Regions from separate parts of the Kitasatospora sp. NPDC127116 genome, predicted to be linked through region 2. Evidence: predicted binding sites of a transcription regulator. Region 2 holds the regulator's gene; the other holds the start of a gene.
What was found. The regulator HrcA, encoded in region 2, represses chaperone genes, less so after heat shock. The targets are predictions, from matches to a motif close to TTNGCACTCNGNNNNNCNGAGTGCNAA.
Positions count from the first base shown of each region.

Region 1: groES (co-chaperone GroES) is a predicted target of HrcA. The motif match lies at 4,420-4,446, and genes of this name have one in related genera.

Region 1 covers NZ_JBHXTL010000128.1:5,445-12,723, forward strand. Annotated here, with positions in the region: gene rimI (ribosomal protein S18-alanine N-acetyltransferase) at 1-188, shown strand, start outside; gene tsaD (tRNA (adenosine(37)-N6)-threonylcarbamoyltransferase complex transferase subunit TsaD) at 181-1,272, shown strand; gene ACFVHV_RS35340 (hypothetical protein) at 1,269-1,529, shown strand; gene ACFVHV_RS35345 (polysaccharide deacetylase family protein) at 1,580-2,518, shown strand; gene ACFVHV_RS35350 (class I SAM-dependent methyltransferase) at 2,540-3,724, opposite strand; gene ACFVHV_RS35355 (hypothetical protein) at 3,766-4,095, opposite strand; gene groES (co-chaperone GroES) at 4,587-4,892, shown strand; gene groL (chaperonin GroEL) at 5,009-6,634, shown strand; gene ACFVHV_RS35370 (LysR family transcriptional regulator) at 6,767-7,279, shown strand, end outside.
Region 2 covers NZ_JBHXTL010000002.1:70,095-77,373, reverse strand. Annotated here, with positions in the region: gene ACFVHV_RS01415 (Uma2 family endonuclease) at 1-470, shown strand, start outside; gene ACFVHV_RS01410 (DUF3097 domain-containing protein) at 461-1,294, opposite strand; gene ACFVHV_RS01405 (hypothetical protein) at 1,326-1,910, opposite strand; gene htpX (zinc metalloprotease HtpX) at 1,943-2,863, opposite strand; gene hrcA (heat-inducible transcriptional repressor HrcA) at 3,153-4,187, shown strand; gene dnaJ (molecular chaperone DnaJ) at 4,264-5,403, shown strand; gene ACFVHV_RS01385 (16S rRNA (uracil(1498)-N(3))-methyltransferase) at 5,479-6,228, shown strand; gene ACFVHV_RS01380 (PDZ domain-containing protein) at 6,360-7,279, shown strand, end outside.

The DNA.
Region 1 (7,279 bases), on a different contig from region 2:
TGCTGCTGGAGGTGCGGGTGGACAACCCGCGCGCCCAGCGGCTGTACGAGCGCCACGGCTTCGAACCGGTTGGCATCCGGCGCGGCTACTACCAGCCCGCCAACGTCGACGCGCTGGTGATGCGCCTCGACTCCCCGAGCACTGACAGCACTGACCCGAAGGACATTGAGGACACCCGCCATGGCTGACGAACCGCTCGTCCTCGGCATCGAGACCTCCTGCGACGAGACCGGCGTCGGCATCGTGCGCGGCACCACGCTGCTGGCCGACGCGGTCGCCTCCAGCGTCAACGACCACGCCCGCTTCGGCGGCGTCGTCCCGGAGATCGCCAGCCGCGCGCACCTGGAGGCGATGGTCCCGACCATCCAGCGCGCCCTGGACACCGCCGGGATCAAGGCGAGCGACCTGGACGGCATCGCCGTCACCGCGGGCCCCGGCCTGGCCGGCGCGCTGCTGGTCGGCGTCAGCGCCGCGAAGGCGTACGCCTGGGCCCTGGACAAGCCGCTGTACGGGGTCAACCACCTCGCCTCGCACATCTGCGTCGACCAGCTGGAGCACGGCCGGCTGCCCTCGCCGACGATGGCCCTGCTGGTCTCCGGCGGGCACTCCTCGCTGCTGCTCAGCGAGGACATCACCAGCGACGTCCGCCCGCTCGGCGCGACCATCGACGACGCGGCCGGCGAGGCCTTCGACAAGGTCGCCCGGGTGCTCGGCCTCGGCTTCCCCGGCGGCCCGATCGTCGACCGCACGGCCCGCGACGGCGACCCGAAGGCGATCGCCTTCCCGCGCGGCCTGACCGGCAAGAACGACCCGGAGTACGACTTCTCCTTCTCCGGCCTGAAGACCGCCGTCGCCCGCTGGGTGGAGGCCAGGCGCCGGGCCGGCGAGGAGGTGCCGATCGCCGACGTGGCGGCGTCCTTCCAGGAGGCGGTCACCGACGTGCTCACCCGCAAGGCCGTCAAGGCGTGCAAGGACAGCGGCGTCGACCACCTGATGATCGGCGGCGGCGTGGCGGCCAACTCGCGGCTGCGCGAGATGGCCCAGCAGCGCTGCGACCGGGCCGGCATCCGGCTGCGGGTGCCCCGGCCGGGCCTGTGCACCGACAACGGCGCGATGGTCGCGGCGCTCGGCGCCGAGATGGTGTGGCGCGACCGCACGCCGTCCGCCTTCGACCTGTCCGCCGACTCCTCGCTGCCGGTGACCGAGGTCCACGTGCCCCACACCGACGTCCACGGCCAGGCCTACGACGCCCTCGGCGGTGGCGCGGCATGACCGTCGCCGCGATGTGGGAGGCCCGGGCCGCCGACGGGTGCGGGCCCGAACTCGCCGCCTGGGCAAGGGAGTCGGCGCTGCCCCGGCTCCGCGGCTCGGCCGGGCTGGAGCGCCTCGAACTGCTCACCGCCCCGGGCGGGCGGGTGCTGCTGATCACCTGGTGGAACGGCGAGCCGGTGCCCGTCGCCGACCCGCCGGCCGAGCTGCTCGGCCGCCCGGTGCACCGCTGGTCCTTCACCAGCGAGCACGTGGAGTAGCCCCGTACCGGGAACCGCAGGACCGGCCGTTACCGTGCATAGCTGAGAGAATGCTGGACGGGAACCGGGAGCGCGCAGCGGTGATCAGGAACGGGCGGAGCAGGACCAGGACGTACGCGGCGGGGGCGGTGGCCCTGCTGGCCCTCGCCACCGGGTGCGGCGACAACGGGGGCGGCGGCAGCGCCGCCCCGGCCGCCGCGACCACGCCGGCCGCGCCCCGGTCCTCCGGCGCCGCGCCGACCGCGGCCGCGACCACCGCCGCCGCGGCCGGCGCCCCGGCGGGAGCGGGCGCGGCGGCCTGGGCCAAGTGGAACCTCACCCCGCTCGCCCCCGCCCCGGCGCCGCCCGCCGACAAGCCGATAAAGCTCGAACGGACGGGCCCCGTCCCGGTGTTCAGCGACGTGAAAACGAGCGACAAGGTCGTCTTCATCACCATCGACGACGGGGCCGAGAAGGACCCGAAGTTCGTCGAGATGCTCACCGACCTCAAGGTGCCGATATCGATGTTCCTGACCCGGGACATCGTCAAGAACGACTACGGCTACTTCAAGCCGCTCCAGGCCCTGGGCAACCACGTCCAGAACCACACCGTGGACCACCCGGTGATGAGCAGGATCCCGGCGGAGAAGCAGAAGTCCGAGATCTGCGACGCGCAGTCCGCGCTCACCCAGCAGTACGGCGCCGCCCCGCTGCTGTTCCGCCCGCCGTTCGGCGACGGCGCCAACACCCCGACGCTCAACACCTCGGTCCAGCAGTGCGGCCCGCGCGCGATGGTGCTCTGGCGCGAGTCGATGCAGATCCACGACATGCAGTACCAGGCGGGGGACAAGCAGCTGAAGCCCGGCGACATAATCCTGGCGCACTTCCGCGGCCCCAAGGAGCTCAAGGGCGCCACGATGACCCAGATGTTCGGCGACCTGCTGGCCCGGATACAGGAGCAGGGCTTCTCGGTGGCGCGGCTGGAGGACTACATCCAGCCACCCGTGTGACCGAGGCCGCGGGTCGACCCCCTAGGACGCCGCGACCGGCTGTCCCAGCATCATCAGCGGCCCGTTGTCGGTGCGGCTGAGGATCACCGTGACGCTGTTCGGCCCGGAGGGCTTGAGCTGGCGGCGCAGCTCCTCCGGGGTGATCGCCATCCCGCGCTTCTTGATCACCACCGTGCCGACCGCCCGCTCGCGCAGCAGCGCCTTCAGCTTCTTGATGTGGAACGGCAGCACGTCGGTGAGCTCGAAGGCGTGCGCGTACGGGGTGGCGACCAGCTCGTCCGAGGTCAGGTAGGCGATCTTCGGGTCGATCAGCCGGCCGCCCACCTGCCCGGCCACCTCGGCCACCAGGTGGGCCCGGATCACCGCGCCGTCCGGCTCGTACAGGTACCGCCCGACCGGGCCGGCCGGCGGGTCGGGCAGGTCGCCGCCGGTCAGGCTGGCGCCCTGCGGCAGCAGGGTGGCGCGGTGCGGGCTCGCGGCCCTGGTGCCGAACCAGAGCACCGCCTCCTTGACGTCGCCGTGGTCGGAGACCCACTCGGCCTCGGCGTCCCGCGGCACGGCCTCGTGCGGGATGCCCGGCGCGACCTTCAGCGCGCCGATCGGGGTCCGCCGGCCGGCCTCGATCGCCCAGGAGAGCGGCGGGGCGTACGCCTCCGGGTCGAACACCCGGCCGCGCGAGGTGCGCCGGGCCGGGTCGGTGAACACCGCGTCGTAGCCGGTGACGTCCACCTCGGCGACGTCCGCGCAGCGCACCTCGACCAGCTCGGACAGGCCCAGGGCGGCGGCGTTGGCCGCGGTGGCGGCGCAGGCCGCCGGGTCCTTGTCGACGGCCAGCACCTCGATGCCCGCCCGGGCCAGCGCCAGCACGTCCCCGCCGATGCCGCAGCACAGGTCCGCCAGCCGTCGGACGCCCAGCGCGGCGAACCGCTGCGCCCGCCACTCGGCCACGCTGCGCCGGGTGGACTGCTCGACCCCGTTGGGCGTGAAGTACATCAGGTCGGCGTCCGCCCCGAACTTCGCCCGCGCCCGCTGCCGCAGCCGCGCCTGCCCGAAGGCCGCCGAGACCAGCTCCGCCGGATGCTCCCGGCGCAGGCGGGTCGCCAGCGCCAGCTCCTCCTCGGGGGTGAACTCGCGCAGTTCGGCGAGCAGGGCCTGGCCCTCGGGCGTCAGCAGCGGCTGGAGGTTCTCGGTGTCCACGGGGGCCATTCTCGCCGCTCGGCCGGTCGGTCACCGCAGCGGTGCGGCGGTCACCGGCCGATGACGGGGATGCCGGAGGCGAGCCAGCCCACGAGCACGCCCAGCGGTGCCGCGGCCACCGCGGCGTACGGCGTGATCCGGTAGCCGAGCCGCCGGGTGCCCCGGAAGGTCAGGGTCAGCAGCACGAGCAGGACCACGACGCCGAAGACGTCCAGGGCCACCGTCCCGGGGCCGTACAGGGCGAGCAGCTTCAGCACGTTGAGCACGAGCGATCCGAGGAACACCGCGACGGCGGTCACCGCGAGCACCACCGCGGCGAGCACCAGGTCCGCCGCCCAGTGGATCCGCGGCGGCGCGGACGGGGCGGCCGCTCGGATCACCGGAACGCCCCCGGGACGAGCGGCGGCGCGGGCGGGGCGTCCTTCGCGCCGGAGGGGCCGACGCGTACCGGGGTGTCCGTCATGGCAGGAGTCTGCCCGAGGGAGCGCCGTCCGTACATGGGTACGGGAATCCGGACGCCCGCTCGACTTCCGGTGGGCGGGGCGGCGGGTCCGTCGGCGGGCCGGCCGACGGGTGCGACGGGCCCGCGCACAGGGGTCGGACGCACCGGGATCGAGGTCACGGCAGGAGTCCGCGGGGGCCGGGCCGGGGCGCACACGAGTGCGGCTGCTCACCCGCGGAACCGGGAGTCCCAGGGCGCGTCGTTGGCACTCTGGTTGACTGAGTGCTAACACGGCCCTATGGTCGTCCTTGGCACTCCCCACCGGGAGAGTGCTAACGCGACGATGTGTGTCTGACCCCCGCGACGGCAGGCCCGCAGGATCGCCCTACCCGTTAGAAAACCCCGTAATCTCCGAAGGGGAGCTCGGACGTGACCACCAGCAGCAAGGTTGCCATCAAGCCGCTCGAGGACCGCATTGTGGTCCAGCCGCTCGACGCCGAGACCACCACGGCCTCCGGCCTGGTTATCCCGGACACCGCCAAGGAGAAGCCCCAGGAGGGCGTCGTCCTGGCCGTCGGCCCGGGCCGCTTCGAGGACGGCCAGCGTCTGCCGCTCGACGTCGCCGTGGGTGACATCGTCCTGTACTCGAAGTACGGCGGCACCGAGGTGAAGTACCAGGGCGAGGAGTACCTGGTGCTCTCCGCCCGCGACGTCCTCGCGATCATCGAGAAGTAAGACGTTCCGACCCGCCCCGGATCCGTGTCCCAAGTGACAGGGGCCCGGGGCGTGGTTGTTGGTTCACGTAGTTCGGCGGCCGGTGGGCCGGCCGCAGCCCCGAGGGAATAGGGAACATGGCGAAGATCCTGCAGTTCGACGAGGACGCCCGCCGCTCGCTGGAGCGCGGTGTCAACAAGCTGGCCGACACCGTCAAGGTGACCATCGGCCCCAAGGGCCGCAACGTCGTCATCGACAAGAAGTTCGGCGCCCCGACCATCACCAACGACGGTGTCACCATCGCCCGCGAGGTCGAGCTGGACGACCCGTACGAGAACCTTGGCGCGCAGCTCGTCAAGGAGGTCGCCACCAAGACCAACGACGTCGCGGGTGACGGCACCACCACCGCCACCGTGCTGGCCCAGGCCCTGGTCAACGAGGGTCTGCGCAACGTCGCCGCCGGTGCCGGCCCGGCCGCCCTGAAGAAGGGCATCGACAAGGCCGTCGCCGCCGTCTCCGAGCACCTGCTCTCGATCGCCCGCGAGATCGAGGGCAAGGACGACGTCGCCGCCGTCGCGTCGCTCTCCGCCCAGGACACCCAGGTCGGCGAGCTGATCGCCGAGGCGATCGACAAGGTCGGCAAGGACGGTGTCATCACCGTCGAGGAGTCGAACACCTTCGGCGTGGAGCTGGACTTCACCGAGGGCATGCAGTTCGACAAGGGCTACCTGTCGCCGTACTTCGTCACCGACGCGGAGCGGCAGGAGGCGGTCCTGGAGGACCCGTACATCCTGATCAACCAGGGCAAGATCTCCTCCATCCAGGAGCTGCTGCCGCTGCTGGAGAAGATCCTCCAGGGCGGTGCCTCCAAGCCGCTGCTGATCATCGCCGAGGACGTCGACGGCGAGGCGCTGTCGACCCTGGTCGTCAACAAGATCCGCGGCACCTTCAACGCCGTCGCCGTCAAGGCCCCGGGCTTCGGCGACCGCCGCAAGGCGATCCTCGGCGACCTGGCCGTCCTGACCGGCGGCACGGTCATCTCCGAGGAGGTCGGCCTCAAGCTCGACCAGGTCGGCCTGGACGTGCTGGGCACCGCCCGCCGCGTGACCATCACCAAGGACGAGACCACCGTCGTCGACGGCGCCGGTGACTCCGAGGCCGTGGCCGGCCGCGTCGCCCAGATCAAGGGCGAGATCGCCGCGACCGACTCCGACTGGGACCGCGAGAAGCTGCAGGAGCGCCTGGCCAAGCTGGCCGGCGGCGTCTGCGTCATCAAGGTCGGCGCCGCCACCGAGGTGGAGCTGAAGGAGCGCAAGCACCGCCTGGAGGACGCCATCTCGGCGACCCGTGCCGCGGTCGAGGAGGGCATCGTCGCCGGCGGTGGCGCCTCCCTGGTCCACGCCGCCAAGGTGCTGGACGGTGGCCTGGGCCTGTCGGGCGACGAGGCGACCGGTGTCGCGGTCGTCCGCAAGGCGCTGCACGAGCCGCTGCGCTGGATCGCCCAGAACGCCGGCCTGGAGGGCTACGTCATCACCTCCAAGGTCTCCGAGCTGGAGGCCGGCCAGGGCTACAACGCCGCCACCGGTGAGTACGGCGACCTGGTGAAGGCCGGCGTCATCGACCCGGTCAAGGTCACCCGCTCCGCCCTGGAGAACGCCGCCTCGATCGCCTCCCTGCTTCTCACCACCGAGACCCTCGTGGTGGAGAAGAAGGAGGAGGAGGCCGACAACGGCCACGGCCACGGCCACGGCCACTCGCACTGAGGCTCCGACGCCTGACCGGAGGCCCGGTCCGCGCCCCGCGAGGGGTGGCGGGCCGGGCCTCCGGCGTTCACCTTCACCGTTCAACTATCAGTAGAATTTTGCAGAATGCAAAGATTGCCTTATAACTGAGGCATGATCGAGGCCCGCCATCTGCGCGTCCTGCGTGCCGTCGCCCGCACCGGCTCCTTCTCCGCCGCCGCCCGCGAGCTGGGGTGTACGCAGCCCGCCATCAGCCAGCAGATGAAGGCGCTGGAGAAGTCGGTGGACACCCCGCTGGTGGTCCGCTCGGGCCGCGGGATGCAGCTCAGCGAGGCCGGCCGGGTCCTGCTCAAGCATGCCACCGGAATCCTCGCCGGGCTCTCGGCCGCCGAGGAGGAGGTGGCCGCGATCGCCGGGCTGCGGGCCGGGCGGGTGCGGCTGGTCTCCTTCCCGACCGCGAGTTCCACCCTGGTGCCGCCCGCGGTCGCCCGCCTGCGGGACGGCCATCCGGGGGTGCGCGTGTCGCTGGTCGAGGCGGAGCCGCCGGAGTCGCTGGCGATGCTGCGCGGCGGCGAGTGCGAGATCGCGCTGGCCTTCCGCTACCCGCAGTCCGACGGCGCCGTCGCGCTCCCGGCGCCGGCCCACGGCACGCCGCGCGAGGCCCGG
Region 2 (7,279 bases):
TCGTGATGATGGCCGGGCCGGACATGGTCCACAACCTCATCATCCGGGCCATCCAGCACCAGACGCCGTACACCCGGTGGAATGCACTGACCACGCAGGATGTGGCCTTTCCCCGCGAGGCCAGTGAGCCGCAGCCGGACCTGGTCGTGTTTGAGCGGGGGGCTGCGGAGGAGAGCGGTCGGCTGTTGCCCGCGCTTGCGGTCACCCTGGCGGTCGAGGTGGTTTCGAAGACCAGCGTGCTTCGCGACTACCGGACCAAACGGGAGCTCTATGCAGAGGGCCAGATTCCCGCATATCTGATTGTCGACCCGATCAAGGGTGTCTGTGTGCTGCTCACCGAGCCGAGTCGAGCGGCGGCCTCCGGGCTGCCGGACTACGCGGTCGAGCGGACCGCGAAGTTCGGCGAGTCGATTCCGCTGGATCTGCTCGACATCACGCTGGACACCTCGGAGTTCCGGACCTACTCCTGACCCGGCAGGGCCGTAAAGTCGATCAGTTCCTCCACCCGGCCCAGCAGTTCGGGTTCCAGGTCCTTGTAGCTGTCCACCTTCGACAGGATGTGCTTCCAGGCCGCCGGGGTGTCCACCGGCCAGCCGAGGCGGCGGCAGGTGCCCTCCTTCCAGTCCTCGCCCCGCGGGACGGCGGGCCAGCCGGGGATGCCCACGCTGGAGGGCTTCACGGCCTGCCAGATGTCGATGTAGGGGTGGCCGACGACCAGCACCGAGTCGCCGGTGACCCGGGCGGCGATGCGGTGCTCCTTCGTCCCCGGCAGCAGGTGGTCGACCAGGACGCCGAGGCGGCGGCCGGGGCCGGGCGCGAAGTCGGCGACGATCGCGGGCAGGTCGTCGATGCCGCGCAGGTACTCGACGACGACGCCCTCGATCCGCAGGTCGTCGCCCCAGACCCGCTCGACCAGCTCGGCGTCGTGCCGGCCCTCGACGTAGATCCGGGACTCGCGGGCGACCCGGGCGCGGGCGTTCGGGACGGCGACGGAGCCGGAGGCGGTGCGGCCCGGCGTCCGGGCGGGAGCCGGGCCGGCCGGGCGGACCAGGGTGACGGCCCGGCCCTCCAGCAGGAAGCCGCGCGGCACCAGCGGGAACACCCGGTGCTTGCCGAACCGGTCCTCCAGGGTGACGGTGAACCCCTCGGCGGTCTTCTCGCAGCGCACCACCGCCCCGCAGAAGCCGGTCGCCGCCTCCTCGACCACCAGGTCCCGCTCGGCGGGCACCTCCGGGGCGGGCCGCTGTTTCTTCCACGGCGGGGTCAGGTCGGGTCCGTACTGGCGGCTGCGCATACGGGTGATCATAGGGACGGCGGACGGTGTGTCAGAGGCCCGGCGCGCCCCAGACCGGGAACCAGCGGCTCAGGTCCTTCTCCAGCCGCAGGTCGTTCCCCAGCATCGCGTTGACCTGCAGCTCCAGCGGGCTGTTGCGCTTCTCCCCGCCGCCGGGCATCGGGGCGAAGGGATAGAACGTCCCGCGCTTGTAGAGGTAGACCAGGGCCAGCGACCGCCCCTGCGGATCGCGGAAGGCGACCAGCGAGCAGAGCAGCTGCGGCCCGAAGCCGTTCGCCTCCAGCTCGCTGTTGACCGCGTGCAGGTCGTTGACCAGCTCCGGCAGTTCGTCGGGCCGGTGCCGGGCGAGCAGCCAGGAGTAGCCGTAGTCGTCCTTGGAGGCCTCCACCGGGACGCCGCCGCGCTCGGTGTCGGCGTCCAGCAGGGCCCGGACCTGCTGCTCGACCTGGACGAAGGCCGCGCCCTCGACGGCCGCGAAGCAGACCGAGCCGAGCCCGGTGGGGGTGAACCCGGCCCCGGCCTCCAGGGTGAGCGCGGCGGACGGCACGCCGAACAGCTGGTCGAGGTCGGGCTTGACGGGCTTGGTGCGGCCGAACAGGGTGTCCAGGATTCCCACGGCGGTCCTTTCGCGTCAGGGGCTCGGCGGGTTCAGTGGCCGAGCTGCTCGGAGATCCTCGCCAGCTGCTCCAGCCGCTTCTCCAGGCTGGGGTGGGTGGAGAACAGCTGCGAGGCGGCCTCCCGGGCGCTCAGCGCGGGGGCGAAGTAGAAGGCGTTGTACGGCTGCGCCTGGCGCAGGTCCTTGCTGGGGATGGCCGCGATCTGCCCGGTCACCTTGGTGAGCGCCGAGGCCAGGGCGCTGGGCCGGCCGGTGAGCTGGGCGGCGGCCCGGTCGGCGGCCAGTTCGCGGTAGCGGGAGAGCAGCCGGGTGAGCAGGAAGCTGATCGCGTAGACGACGATCGACACCAGCGGGATGATCAGCGCCAGGATGGCGGCGTTCTGGTCGTTGTTGTTGCGCCCGCCGCCCATGAACCCGCCGTACACGGCGATCCGGGTCATCGCCCCGGCGAGGACGCCGAGGAACCCGGCGATCGTCATCACCGCGACGTCCCGGTGGGCGACGTGCGACAGCTCGTGCGCGAGGACTCCCTCCAGCTCCTCCGGTTCCAGCCGGCGCAGCAGCCCGGTGGTCACGCAGATCACCGCGTTCTGCGGGTTGCGGCCGGTGGCGAAGGCGTTCGGCATGTCGTTGTCGGCGACCGCCACCCGCGGTTTGGGCATGTCGGCCAGGGCGCAGAGCCGGTCGACGGTGCCGTGGAGTTGGGGGAACTCTTCCGGGGACACCTGGCGGGCGCCCATCGCCCGTTCGGTGATCTTGTCGCTGAACCAGAACTGGGCCACGAACAGCCCGCCGGAGATCAGGACGATCAGTGGCCAGGCGCCGCGCAGCAGCGCGATCAGCAGGCCGGTGAAACCGACGTACAGCAACCCGATCACGAACATCGTCGCGACCATGCGGCCGGTCAGGCCGCGGTCGGGCGCGAAACGGGTGTGCTGGCCCGAGCTCGACATCGCTTGCTCCTCCGTTCGCCGTCGCTTTCGATGCTGCCACCCGGACGGCCTCCCGGCACCACCCCGGTGCCGGGAGGATCGAACCGCCGGGGCCCCGCGGGCCGTGTCCGGAACTGCGGGGAGGATCACGCCCCTCGGGCCGTTCCTGCCGTAGGACCCGGGCCTTACACTGGCAGGTACGGTTCTGGCACTCGTACGTTCAGAGTGCCAAGACCGGGGGCCTCCCGGAGCGGCCCGCAGCAGTGAGGGACACAGTCGGACAACGTGCGAAGACGGAGGTGCGTGCCCCATGGCCGGTGAGGTCCGCCAGCTGGACGAACGCAAGCTCGCCGTACTCCGCGCGATCGTGCAGGACTACGTGGGCACCGAGGAGCCGGTCGGCTCCAAGGCCCTGGTGGAACGGCACAACCTCGGGGTCTCGCCGGCGACCGTCCGCAACGACATGGCGGCGCTGGAGGAGGAGGGCTACATCCACCAGCCGCACACCAGCGCCGGCCGCATCCCGACCGACAAGGGGTACCGCCTCTTCGTCGACAAGCTCGCCGAGATCAAGCCGATGAGCGCCCCCGAGCGCCGGGCCATCCGGCACTTCCTGGACGGCGCGGTCGACCTGGACGACGTGGTCGCCCGCACCGTGCGGCTGCTCGCCCAGCTGACCCGGCAGGTCGCGGTGGTGCAGTACCCCTCGCTGACGCGCTCCACCGTCCGGCACATCGAGCTGGTGGCGCTGGCCCCGGCCAAGGTGATGCTGGTACTGATCACCAACACCGGCCGGGTCGAGCAGCGGATGGTCGACTGCCCGGGCTCGGTCGGCGAGACGGTGCTGGCGGACCTGCGGGCCCGGATCAACGCGAGAGCCGCCGGCCGGCGCCTCCCGGAGGTCCCGGGGCTGCTGGAGGAACTGCCGGCGCTGTTCGAGCAGGCCGACCGGCCGACGGTCAGCACGGTCCTGGCGACCCTGTTCGAGACGCTCGCCGAGCAGAACGAGGAGCGGATCATGCTGGCCGGCACGGCCAACCTGACCCGCTTCGGGCACGACTTCCCGCTCACCATCCAGCCGGTGCTGGAGGCCCTGGAGGAGCAGGTCATCCTGCTCCGCCTCCTGGGTGAGACCGCGGACGCCGCGATGACGGTCCGGATCGGGCGGGAGAACGCCTATGAAGGGCTGAATTCCACCTCGATCGTTTCGGTCGGCTACGGTTCGGGCGACGAGAGCGTGGCGAAACTGGGTGTGATCGGTCCGACCCGGATGGACTACCCCGGCACAATGGGGGCGGTGCGAGCGGTGGCACGGTACGTGGGCCAGATCCTGGCCGAGTCCTAGCAAGGGCCACCGTTAGAATTTTTAACGGTGGCGTCCAGTCGCAGCACTACTACAGGCGGAACAAGCGGAGCATTTGGTGGCCACGGACTACTACGCGGTACTCGGCGTCCGACGGGATGCGGGGCAGGACGAGATCAAGAAGGCGTTCCGGCGCCTGGCACGCGAACTGCACCCGGACGTCAACCCGGACCCGAAGACGCAGGAGCGGTTCAAGGAGATCAACGCCGCCTACGAGGTGCTCTCCGACCCGCAGAAGCGTCAGGTCTACGACCTCGGCGGGGACCCGCTGTCCCCGGGCGGCGGCGGTGCCGGCGGCTTCGGCGCCGGCGCGGCGGGCTTCGGCTTCTCCGACATCATGGACGCCTTCTTCGGCGCCGCGGCCGGCCAGCGCGGCCCGCGCTCGCGCACCCGCCGCGGCCAGGACGCCATGATCCGGCTGGAGATCACCCTGGAGGAGGCCGCGTTCGGCACCACCAAGGAACTCCAGGTCGACACCGCCGTCACCTGCACCACCTGCAGCGGCGAGGGCGCGGCCCCCGGCACCTCGGCGCAGACCTGTGACATGTGTCGCGGCAAGGGCGAGGTCTCCCAGGTCACCCGGTCCTTCCTGGGCCAGGTCATGACCTCCCGCCCCTGCCCGCAGTGCCAGGGCTTCGGCACCGTCGTGCCGACCCCGTGCCCGGAGTGCGCCGGCGACGGCCGCGTGCGCGCCCGCCGCACCCTGACCGTCAAGATCCCGGCCGGCGTCGACAACGGCACCCGGATCCAGCTGGCCGGCGAGGGCGAGGTCGGCCCCGGCGGCGGCCCGGCCGGCGACCTGTACGTCGAGATCGCCGAGACCACCCACACCATCTTCCAGCGGCGCGGGGACGACCTGCACTGCACCGTCACCATCCCGATGACGGCGGCCTCGCTCGGCACCCGGGTGCCGCTGCAGACCCTGGACGGCCTGGAGGAGGTCGACATCCGGCCCGGCACCCAGTCCGGCCAGTCGATCCCGCTGCACGGCCGGGGCATCACCCACCTGCGCGGCGGCGGCCGGGGCGACCTGATAGTGCATGTCGAGGTGAAGACGCCCACCAAGCTCGACGCCGAGCAGGAGGAACTGCTGCGCCGCCTCGCGGTGCTGCGCGGCGAGGAGCAGCCGTCCGGCCAGTTCGCGCCGGGCCAGCAGGGCCTGTTCTCCCGCCTGAAGGACGCCTTCAACGGCCGGTAGTCGTCCGCGGAGGGGTGCCGGGGGATCCCGGCACCCCTTCCGTGTTCCCGTCCCACTCCTGGAGGTTCCCCCGTCATGACCGCGCCCGTCTTCGTCGTCGAGACCGAGCGGATCGCCGCCGCCGTGCCCGGGGCCGTGGTGCGCCTGGACGGCCCGGAGGGGCGGCACGCGGCCGCGGTGAAGCGGCTGGAGCCGGGCGAGGCGGTCACCCTGGCCGACGGGCTGGGACTCGGGGTGGACGGCACGGTCGCCGAGGTGCTCGGCAAGGACGCGATCGACGTGACGGTCGCCGCCGTGCGCCGGGAGCCGGAGCCCGCGCCGCGGATCGTGGTCGTCCAGGCGCTGCCCAAGGGCGACCGCGGCGAGCTGGCCGTGGAGACGATGACCGAGGTCGGCGTGGACGTGGTGATCCCGTGGTCCGCCTCGCGCTGCATCACCCAGTGGAAGGGCGAGCGCGGCGCCAAGGCGCTCGCCAAGTGGCGGGCCACCGCCCGGGAGGCGGGCAAGCAGTCCCGCCGGCTGCGCTTCCCCGAGGTCCGCGAGCCGATGACCACCCGGCAGCTGGCGCCGGTGCTGGCGCGGGCCGCGTTCGCCGCCGTGCTGCACGAGGAGGGCGCCGAGCCGCTGGCGCACGCCGGGCTGCCGGAGGGCGGGGACATCGTGCTGGTGGTCGGCCCCGAGGGCGGGGTCTCCCCGGAGGAGCTGGCCGCCTTCGCCGAGGCGGGCGCCAAGCCGTACCGGCTGGGCTCCTCGGTGCTGCGCACCTCGACCGCCGGGGTGGCCGCCGGCGCGCTGCTGCTCGGGCGCACCGGCCGCTGGTCGTGACGGCTGCCGTGCAGGCGGTCGGGGCGGCCCGCGGGGCGGTTCCCGGGAGGGCGTAACAGCCCTCCGCGGGCGGCGCCGGAAGTCTGGGAAAAACGGCGCGGATCGTACGCGCACCTGCTTAGGCTGGCCGGGTGACGGACTCCCTGAGCACCTCCTCGAACAGCTCGGCGGGCGCCTACCTGCGCCATCCCCACCTGCACGGCGACCTGGTCGCCTTCGTCGCCGAGGACGACCTCTGGCTCGCCCCGCTGGACGGCGGCCGGGCCTGGCGGCTGACGGCGGACCACCTGCCGGTCCACCACCCGAGGTTCTCCCCGGACGGGCGGCACCTCGCCTTCACCTCCACCCGGGACGGCGCGCCCGAGGTGCACGTGGTGCCGGTGGACGGCGGCCCGTCGCGCCGGCTCACCCACTGGGGCAGCCACCAGACCCGGGTGCTCGGCTGGACCGCCGACGGCCGCCCGATCGCCGCCACCGCCGCGGGCGAGGCCAGTTTCCGCCGCACCTGGGCGCACGCCGTGCCGCTGGACGGCGGCGAGCCGCAGCGGCTGCCGTACGGGCCGGTCGGCGGGCTCGCCTTCGAGCCGGGCGGGGACCGGGTGCTGCTGAGCAGCGTCAACGGTCGCGACCCGGCCTGGTGGAAGCGGTACCGGGGCGGGCGGGCCGGCAAGCTGTGGCTGGGCCGGGACGAGTTCGTCCGCGTCCACGCGGAGCTGGACGGGCAGCTGGACTCCCCGCTGTGGGTGGCCGGGCCGGGTGGGCGGGACGGCCGGATCGCCTTCCTGTCCGACCACGAGGGCGTCGGCGAGCTGTGGTCCAGCGGCCCGGACGGCACCGACCTGCGCCGCCACACCGCCGACCCGGACGGCTTCTACGCCCGCGGCGCCACCACCGACGGCACCCGGGTGGTCCTCCACCGGGCCGGCGACCTCTGGCTGCTGGACGACCTGGACGGTGCCGAGCCGCGCCGGCTGGACGTCCGCCTCGCCGGTCCGCGGGCCGGGCGCCGCCCCCGCCCGGTGCCCGCCGCGCACTGGCTGGACTCCGTCGC